2 regions of the Streptomyces sp. NPDC015127 genome follow, and region 1 is predicted to be linked to the other one. Evidence: riboswitches for the same ligand, from Rfam matches in the RefSeq annotation. Region 1 holds a riboswitch; the other holds the start of a gene.

What was found. Region 1 has a riboswitch for cyclic di-AMP ahead of ACF08N_RS04400 (transglycosylase SLT domain-containing protein). Riboswitches for the same ligand answer to the same signal wherever they lie in the genome.
Region 2: it holds a riboswitch for cyclic di-AMP, as region 1 does, so the genes downstream of both, ACF08N_RS20730 (M23 family metallopeptidase) here and ACF08N_RS04400 (transglycosylase SLT domain-containing protein) in region 1, are expected to answer to the same signal.

Annotation. Positions count from the first base shown of each region.
Region 1 is NZ_JBIBVE010000002.1:251,810-256,702, reverse strand. It holds gene ACF08N_RS04415 (cupin domain-containing protein) at 1-222, shown strand, start outside; gene ACF08N_RS04410 (hypothetical protein) at 664-1,509, opposite strand; gene ACF08N_RS04405 (metallophosphoesterase family protein) at 1,555-2,046, opposite strand; gene ACF08N_RS04400 (transglycosylase SLT domain-containing protein) at 2,175-2,948, opposite strand; cyclic di-AMP (ydaO/yuaA leader) riboswitch at 2,954-3,109, opposite strand; gene ACF08N_RS04395 (zinc-dependent alcohol dehydrogenase) at 3,570-4,751, shown strand.
Region 2 is NZ_JBIBVE010000010.1:111,222-116,114, forward strand. It holds gene ACF08N_RS20715 (DNA topoisomerase (ATP-hydrolyzing) subunit A) at 1-78, opposite strand, end outside; gene ACF08N_RS20720 (M16 family metallopeptidase) at 321-1,700, shown strand; gene ACF08N_RS20725 (M16 family metallopeptidase) at 1,697-3,085, shown strand; cyclic di-AMP (ydaO/yuaA leader) riboswitch at 3,329-3,487, shown strand; gene ACF08N_RS20730 (M23 family metallopeptidase) at 3,501-4,280, shown strand; gene ACF08N_RS20735 (GntR family transcriptional regulator) at 4,601-4,893, shown strand, end outside.

The DNA of each region.
Region 1 (4,893 bases):
GCGGCGGCCGCGCTGGTGCGCCCGCTCACGGAGCGCTGGCGTGAGCGGTGGCTGACGGGCGCCGCGGCCGCGTCGGCCGCCACCGGCGCGCAGCTCGCGCGTCTGGAAAGTGGTGACGCCGCGTACTTGGCGGACGCCACCGTACGGGCGGAACGGCCCACGGCCCACGGCCGTTTCGGCATGTGCGGCCGCCTGGACGTGTACGACGCACGACCCGCATGAGCGCGGCCGGCGGGGGCGGGGCCGGCGGAGTCGGCCGTACGCGCGGGCGTCCCGTGCCGCGGGCGTGTCCGGGAGGGCGCGCAGTCCGGTGAGGCTGTTGCGCGCACGAGCAGGGTGAGCGATTGAAGTGCTCTCCCGGCTGAAGCCGGGAGATTCCCTCCTACCTTGCGGTGGTGGGCTTGACGCGCTTCGCACGCCTGACGACTGCCCTGGTGTTGCCAGTCGATGGCCCGGCGCTTGGCTTTCGCGCGGAGTCCAGCGATCTGGTCATAGGTGGCCCGCAGCCGCCCGTGCGTTCTGCGGGTTTGCGGAAGGTCTTGCGGGCGCGGCGGTCCAGTTCCAGCGGCGCGCCGCGACGGCGAGGGGGACGCCCGGCGTCCCGCCCGCTGGGCTCGCCTGTTCGAGCAGGTACGGAGCGGACGGGCCGACGGGGCCGGACAGTCACTGGGCGGCGGGAGCGGACGGGGCGGCGAGGAAGCAGTGCAGTGAGGTCTTCATCGCCGCGACGAACGCCTCGCGGGTCGCGTCGTCGACCAGGTTCAGGGACAGGTACGGATTGAGGTCCTCGAGTTCGACGAGCAGCAGGCCGAAGTCACGGGTGCGGCAGGCGTCGACGCGCTGGATGCCGTGGTCGACCGTGTTCCAGGCGATGAAGCGCCGGGCGAAGTCGAGGTCGGCCGCGGTGGGTTCGTACGGCGCCAGGTCCCAGCGGCGGGCGGGGTCGGGGGCGTGGAGGGCGTACTGGAAGGCGTCGTCGACGAAGTAGAAGGAGACCTCGTAGAGGAAGTCGATGCGCGGTTGTATCAGCACGTCGCCACGCGCGAGCTGAGCGAGCCGGCCGCGGTCCGCGAAGTGGAGGCCGATGGAGTCGGCGCCTGCCTTGGGCTTGACCGCGTACTCGTCGGCGGCAGGGAGCAGGCCGAGGTCGTCGAGCCGGTCGACGGTGGGGATGACCGGGTAGCCGGCCTTCGTGAGGTCGAGCAGGTACTGCTTGCCGGCCATGTCGCCGCGGGCGGTCAGGGGGTTGTAGACCCGGGTGCCGCGCTCGGCCGCCCGCGCGCGGAAGGCGTCGTACGCGTCCTGGTAGTGCAGGACGGGCCCGCTGTTGCGGACCACGACGCCGTCGAAGCCGTCCATCAGTGCGGCCGCGTCCGCCGGATGGGCGAGGGCGATGGTGAACTCCTCACGCAGCCGCGAGGACAGGTGGATGTCCTCGTCGCAGTACCGCCGGCCCTTGGCCTGGTAGGCAAGGTCGGTGACGTACAGCAGGCGGGACCTGGCGGACACGGGGCGGCTCCTGTGATCGGTTGACCGCAAAACTACTCGGTCCGGTCACAGGCGGTGCAGCCGGACCTCGGTCAGCAGGCCGTCCGCCACCTGCGCGGTCATGTACGTGTGATGCGGCTGGCGCCTGCGGTCGGTCGGGGAGCCGGGGTTGAGGAGCCGCAGGCCGCCGGGGGCCGTGGTGTCCCAGGGGATGTGGCTGTGGCCGAAGACCAGCACGGCGAGGTCGGGGAAGCGGTCGGCGCACCGCTGCTCGCGCCCGCGGGACGGGCCGGTCTCGTGCACGACTCCGAACCGGAGGCCGCCGAGCTCCGCCCGGGCCACCTCCGGGAGCCGGGCGCGCAGTTCGGGGCCGTCGTTGTTGCCGTACACGGCGAGGAGGCGGGCGGAGCGTTCCTGGAGGAGGTCGAGGGTCGCGGTGTCGACCCAGTCGCCGGCGTGGATCACCACGTCGGCCTCCTCGACACGGGCCATCACCTCATCGGGCAGGCGGCGGGCACGGAGGGGCACATGGGTGTCGGAGATCAGCAGCAGTCGCATGCCTGCCACCTTCCCGCTGCGGCGCCCGGCGGGCACACGGCCGCGCCGGGCGCCGCACTGACGTGACGTCAGAATGGGCGCCCGGCGCGATTCCATCTGCAATCGAAGCCGCGAATTCGGGGCTACGGTCAGTACGGACCGTTCACATTGTCGATCGAGCCGTACCTGGCGGCGGCGTAGTTGCACGCGGCGGTGATGTTCGCGACCGGGTCGTAGCTGTCGAAGGGCGTGCCGGGCACGTGGTAGGCCCGGAAGGTGGGGTCGATCACCTGGAGAAGGCCCTTGGACGGCGTGCCGTTGACCGCGTTGATGTCCCAGTTGTTGATCGCCAGCGGATTTCCGGAGGACTCGCGCATGATGTTGCGGTGGATTCCCTCGTAGGTGCCGGGAATTCCGTGCTTGGCCATGACGTCGAGCGATTCCTTGATCCAGCCGTCGAGATCGTTGGAATACGCCTTGGCCTTGGCGGGCTTCGCGGCCGGGGTCTTCTTCGCCGGGGCGGTGCGGGCCTCGGAGCGGTCGGCGCGGCCGGTGTCCGCGGTGCGGTCCGCGGGCTTGGCCTTGGCGCCGATGGTCAGCTTCAGGCCGGGGCGGATCAGCGACGGGTCGGCGCCGATGTTCCGGCGGTTGTCGTTGTAGAGCTTCTTCCAGCCGCCGCTGACGGACTGCTCCTCGGCGATCTTGGCCAGGGAGTCACCCGCTACGACGGTGTACGTGGCGGGGGCCTTCTTCGCCGGGGCGGGCGCCGTGACGGCGGCCTTCGCGATCGCGGGCTGCGCGGCGGAGGCGGTGGTCGCGCCGATCACCGGCAGGGCGAGCGCGGCGCCGCCCGTGCCCGCGGCGACGAAGCCGCGGGTGAGTCGGCTGGACTTGGGACGGCGGTGCTTACCCTTTGCAGGCATGACGCATTTCCTCTCCGTCGCCTGCGAGGTGAGCTGTCGGGTTCGGGCTGGAGATGCCCGGTCGCATGGTCGGTGCGACTTCACCCCGAGCCGTTCCGGATTTCCGGATCGGCGGCTTACCTGGGTCCCCCGCTCCTGCCGAACGTGAGTGCGTGTGGTCGGATTCCGGACGGCGGCAGGATTCGGCGGTCCATCCGGATTGCGGTGACCGTAAGCGAGAGCGGCCCGACGGAACAAGCCCTGAATTCACAACCGCAATGCGGAACCGGGGAAAAGGGGCAGGAACGACCTTCCTCGCCTTCTGTCGGGAACTCAACTTTCCCTCCGCACAAGGAGGGTGCGGACGCGCTCGCCGCTGTCGTGGTTCCACCGCGTGACCGATGTCACGGAACCGAGAACAAGAAAGACGAGTCGCCCGAGTCGCACGTAAACGGACATTAAGGAATGGAGGAGGGCGGCCCCGGAGAGGAAAAGCTCACAACTCATCGGGTGCTAATAGTCCGTTTTATTCTTTATGTAATGGCATCGTCCGCTTCGGGTACTCGTCCGCGGTGGCCGGGGGCGCGGCTCTCCGCCCGTACGCGGTCGCCCGCCGCCACCGACATCACGCGGGAGGACACGATGCGCGCACTGACATGGCAGGGCCGGCGAGACGTCCGGATCGAGACCGTCCCCGATCCCCGCATCACCGAGCCGAAGGATGTGATCGTCCGGGTGACGTCCACCGGCATCTGCGGTTCTGATCTGCACCTGTACGAGGTACTGGGCCCCTATCTCGATCCCGGCGACATCCTCGGCCACGAGCCCATGGGCATCGTCGAGGAGACCGGACCGGAGGTGACCGCTCTCTCGGCCGGCGACCGCGTCGTCGTCCCGTTCAACGTCTCGTGCGGCGAGTGCTTCATGTGCGACCAGGGACTCCACTCGCAGTGCGAGACGACCCAGGTACGGGACCGGGGCACCGGAGCGTCGCTGTTCGGCTACACGAAGCTGTACGGACAGGTGCCCGGCGGACAGGCCGAGTACCTGCGGGTGCCCTTCGGCGACACGCTGCCGGTCAAGGTGCCCGAGGGACCGCCCGACGAGCGCTTCGTCTACCTCTCGGACGTGCTGCCGACGGCCTGGCAGGCCGTGGAGTACGCAGACGTCCCGCCCGGCGGCTCGCTGACCGTCCTGGGCCTCGGGCCGATCGGCGACATGGCGTGCCGCGTCGCACTGCACCGGGGCGCCGGACTCGTCATCGGCGTCGACCTCGTCCCCGCGCGCCTGGTCCGGGCGCAGGCGCGGGGAGTGACGGTCCTCGACCTGCGCGAGCACGACGAGGTCGCCGACGCGGTCCGCGACCTGACGAACGGCCGCGGCTCGGACGCGGTGATCGACGCCGTGGGCATGGAGGCCCACGGCGCCCCGGTCGCCAAGGCGGGACAGTGGGCGACCGGCCTGCTGCCAGGGCGCGTGGCCCGGCGCGTCATGGAGCATGTCGGCGTGGACCGGCTGGAGGCGTTCTACACGGCCATCGACGCGGTACGGCGCGGCGGCACGATCTCGCTGGCCGGGGTCTACGGCGGCATGGCGGATCCCGTGCCGATGCTCACCCTGTTCGACAAGCAGATCCAGCTCCGCATGGGGCAGGCCAACGTCCGGCGGTGGGTGGACGACATCCTTCCGCTGCTGACGGACGCCGATCCGCTCGGCGTCGAGGGCTTCGCCACGCACACCATGCCGCTGGAGAAGGGACCCGAGGCGTACGCGACCTTCCAGGCCAAGGGTGATGGCATGGTCAAGACGCTGCTGAAGCCGTAGCGCCCGGAGGTGCGCAGCGCGCTGCGGCCGCGGCGCGCCCCGGCCGTCCGCGGCGCGGCGGAGCCGGAGCGCCCTCGCCGTCCGCGGCGCGCTGAACCCGTAGCGCCCGGCTGTCCGCGGCGCGCGGGAGCCGCAGCACCGT
Region 2 (4,893 bases), on a different contig from region 1:
TTCGTCCACGACGTCGATGTCGAGGATCCTCTCCTCGAAATCGTCCGGCGGTGGGGTCTTCGTGCTGCGGCGGGCCATCGCGGCTGCTGCTCCTTCACGTACCAGGCTGGATCTGACGCCGACCATTGTGGACCGTCCCGCTGACAACGCGGACCGCGACCCGGGACAACGCCCGCCGCGGCCCCCGGAGCGGCGTGCCCCACGAGCGGGGGAACAACGCCGACCACCGGCCGGGAACTTCGCCAGGTGTCAGCACGCTTGCATACAGTGGCAGGTCTGGCAGCACATCCAGCATCGCGATCGAAGGGACGTACATGCCCATGGGTCACACGGCCACAGCTCAGGCCGACTCCGGCGGCCTGACAGCGACCGAGCACCGCCTGGCCAACGGCCTGCGCGTCGTGCTCTCGGAGGACCACCTGACCCCGGTCGCGGCGGTCTGCCTCTGGTACGACGTCGGCTCCCGCCACGAGGTCAAGGGCCGTACAGGACTCGCCCACCTCTTCGAGCACCTCATGTTCCAGGGCTCGGCCCAGGTGAAGGGGAACGGCCACTTCGAGCTCGTCCAGGGCGCCGGAGGCTCGCTGAACGGCACGACCAGCTTCGAGCGGACCAACTATTTCGAGACCATGCCCGCCCACCAGCTGGAGCTGGCGCTCTGGCTGGAGGCCGACCGCATGGGCTCGCTGCTCGCCGCGCTCGACGACGAGTCGATGGAGAACCAGCGCGACGTCGTCAAGAACGAGCGCCGCCAGCGCTACGACAACGTGCCGTACGGCACGGCGTTCGAGAAGCTGACCGCCCTCGCCTACCCCGAGGGCCACCCGTACCACCACACGCCCATCGGCTCGATGGCGGACCTCGACGCGGCGACCCTCGAGGACGCCCGCGCCTTCTTCCGCACGTACTACGCGCCGAACAACGCGGTGCTGTCGGTCGTCGGCGACATCGACCCGCAGCAGACGCTCGCGTGGATCGAGAAGTACTTCGGCTCCATCCCGTCGCACGACGGCAAGCAGCCCCCGCGCGACGGCTCCCTGCCGGACGTCATCGGCGAGCAGCTTCGCGAGGAGATCGTCGAAGAGGTGCCCGCGCGCGCCCTGATGGCCGCCTACCGCCTCCCGCACGACGGCACCCGCGAGTGCGACGCCGCCGACCTTGCGCTCACCGTCCTCGGCGGAGGCGAGTCGTCGCGGCTGCACAACCGCCTGGTGCGCCGCGACCAGACGGCGGTTGCCGCCGGGTTCGGGCTGCTGCGCCTGGCCGGTGCTCCGTCGCTCGGCTGGCTGGACGTCAAGACGTCCGGAGGTGTCGAGGTCCCGCAGATCGAGGCCGCGGTCGACGAGGAGCTCGCGCGGTTCGCCGCCGAGGGACCGACGCCCGAGGAGATGGAGCGCGCCCAGGCCCAACTGGAGCGCGAGTGGCTCGACCGGCTCGGCACCGTGGCCGGCCGCGCGGACGAACTGTGCCGTTACGCCGTGCTGTTCGGCGACCCGCAGCTGGCGCTGACCGCCGTGCAGCGCGTCCTCGACGTCACCGCAGAGGAGGTGAAGGCGGTCGCCGAGGCGAGGCTGCACCCGCGGAACAGGGCCGTGCTGGTCTACGAGCCCGTCTCCGCCGACGACACCGAGGAGGGCGGCGAGAGCGGCGAGTCCGCGGCCGCCGGAGAGAACGACGAGCACAAGGGGGCGGACCAGTGAGCGACGCTGCCGTGACCATGGACTTCCACCCGCAGCCCACCGCCGGCACCGCCCGGCCCTGGGCCTTCCCCGCCCCCGAGCGCGGCACCCTGGACAACGGGCTGACGGTGCTGCGCTGCGACCGCCCCGGCCAGAAGGTCGTCGCCGTGGAGATCCTCCTCGGCGCCCCCCTGGAGGCGGAGCCCGAGGGACTCGACGGCGTCGCCACGATCATGGCCCGCGCCCTGTCGGAGGGCACCGACAAGCACAGCGCCGAGGAATTCGCCGCCGAGCTGGAGCGCTGCGGCGCCACGCTCGACTCGCTCGCCGACCACCCCGGTGTCCGTGTCTCCCTGGAGGTCCCCGCCTCCCGGCTGCCCAAGGCGCTCGGCCTGCTCGCCGACGCGCTGCGCGCCCCCGCCTTCGCGGCGGGCGAGGTCGACCGGCTGGTGCGCAACCGCCTGGACGAGATCCCGCACGAGATGGCCAACCCGGCCCGCCGTGCGGCCAAGCAGCTCTCCAAGGAGCTGTTCCCCTCCCCCCTGCGCGTGTCCCGGCCGCGTCAGGGCACCGAGGAGACGGTGGCGAGGATCGACTCCGCGGCCGTACGGGCCTTCTACGAGGAGCACGTCCGGCCCGCCACGTCGACCGTCGTGGTCGTGGGCGACCTGTCCGGGATCGACGTGGACGCCGTCCTCGCCGACACCCTCGGGGCCTGGACGGGCGACAAGGCGGCCACCCGGCCCGTGCCGGCGATCACCGCCGACGACACCGGCCGGGTGTTCATCGTCGACCGCCCGGGCGCCGTGCAGACGCAGCTGCTCATCGGCCGCACCGGCCCCGACCGCCACGACAGTGTCTGGCCCGCCCAGGTGCTCGGCACGTACTGCCTCGGCGGCACGCTGACCTCCCGGCTCGACCGCGTCCTGCGGGAGGAGAAGGGCTACACGTACGGCGTACGTGCCTTCGGCCAGGTGCTGTTGTCCGCCCCGGACGGCTCGGGGGCCTCGATGCTGGCCATCAGCGGCTCCGTGGACACGCCCAACACCGGCCCCGCGCTGGAGGACCTGTGGAAGGTGCTGCGAACGCTGGCGGCGGAGGGACTCACCGACGCCGAGCGTGACGTGGCCGTGCAGAACCTGGTCGGCGTGGCACCGCTGAAGTACGAGACGGCAGCGTCGGTGGCGGCCACGCTCGCGGACCAGGTCGAGCAGCACCTCCCGGACGACTACCAGGCGCAGTTGTACGCCCGCCTGGCCGCGACGGGCACCGTGGAGGCGACCGCGGCGGTGGTCAGCGCGTTCCCCGTGGACCGTCTGGTCACGGTGCTGGTCGGCGACGCGGCGCAGATCGAGGCTCCGGTCAGGGCACTGGGCATCGGTGAAGTGACTGTCGTCACGGGCTGATCGAATGCCGCGTATCGGGTGAACCCGGCGCGGAACGAGTGCGATGCGCGCAAGATGCGCTCAAACGGAACCCCGGCTTCAAGCTGTTTGCCGGGGTTCCGTGCTATGTCCGGTTTGTTGGAGAGGTTGCCCGTCTGCCCTGTGGCATGCGCTACAAAACAGGCTGTCCGTTTGGTGATCGGCAGATGAAATGCCTAGCGTCGGTCCGGCTGTCCGCCTGGATCACGTCGCACCCGCGGCATCGGACAGTCATCGCCGAGTCCCCTTCAGGCGCGAGCCCGGGGAGCCGGGGACCCAGTCCCCTGGGGTGAATCGGACGCCTTCGCCCGCGCGGAGGGGCCCGTAGGAGACCTTCCTGCTCCGAACCCGTCAGCTAACCCGGTAGGCGAGAAGGAAGGAAAGGACCAGCCTCTTCATGGCGTTCACCCGTGCCACCGGGAAGCACCGTGCCCCGAGCCGCCTGACGCGCAGGAGCCGGAACATCGCCGGCGTCGCGACTCTGGCCACCACCGGCGTCGTCGGAAGCCTCGCCTCCCCGGCGTTCGCCGCCGAGGCCGCGCCTTCGGTCGAGGACACCGGCCTGACGCAGATCGTCTCCATGGGGTCCATCGCCGACGAGATAGCCGACCAGGCCGCAGCCCAGAGGCAGGAGGCAGCCGAGGCCGCCGCCAAGGCCCGGGCGAAGGCGAAGGCCGAGGCCGAGGCGAAGCGCAAGGCCGAGGCACGCGCCAAGGAGGCCCGCGAGGCCAAGGAGCGCGCCGCCCGCGAGGCCGAGCGCCGCCGTCTGAATACCTTCCGGCTGCCCATCGCCGGCTCCTACGTGACCACCGGTTACCAGGCCGGCGGGTCCCTGTGGTCCTCCGGCAGCCACTCCGGCGTCGACTTCCGCGCCGCGTCCGGCACGTCGGTCGTGGCCGTGGGCGCCGGTACCGTCGTCGAGGCCGGCTGGGGCGGCGCGTACGGCAACAACATCGTGCTCCGCATGAACGACGGCACGTACACCCAGTACGGCCACCTGTCGTCGATCAGCGTGTCGGTCGGCCAGCGGGTCATGCCCGGCCAGCAGATCGGCCTCTCCGGCTCGACCGGCAACTCGACCGGCCCCCACCTCCACTTCGAGGCCCGGACCTCGCCGGAGTACGGCTCCGACATGAACCCGGTCGCGTATCTGCGCGCCCGCGGCGTCAGCGTCTGACGCGAGCCGTCTGACCCGAGCCGACCCGAGCCGCTCGCGAAGACCCCCGGTGTGCCACCGGGGGTCTTCGCCTTTCCCGGGACCCCTCCCGGCGCCCCTGACCGCCTCGCCGCTCTCTCGGATCCACGGGCATTGCGCATCCGGTGGCCCGGCCGCACCCAGGTCTCCGGCAGGTCCTCGCCGATCGCATGACGCATTTTTCGGCCAAAAGATATCCATGGATTCCGGTCGGCCATCGGAAAATGCCGTGGACTGGAATAGAGTCACCGGACACGAGTCAATCGGCTGCGTTTCGCGCGGATCAAGGCGGAGGTTCGGACATGCGCATTCCCGCGCACTCTGTATGCACGGCGATCCGCGACGACATCGTCTCCGGCGTATTCGAGCGCGGCAGCCGGCTCACCGAGGAGAACCTCGCACGCCGCTACGGGGTCTCCCGCGTCCCCGTGCGCGAGGCCCTGCGGACCCTGGAGTCGGAGGGCTTCGTCGTCACCCGGCGCCACGCCGGCGCGCATGTCGCCGAGCCGACCGAGCAGGAGGCGGCCGACCTGCTCGAGATCCGGATGCTGCTGGAGCCGCTCGGCGCCGCACGTGCCGCCCAGCGGCGCACCGA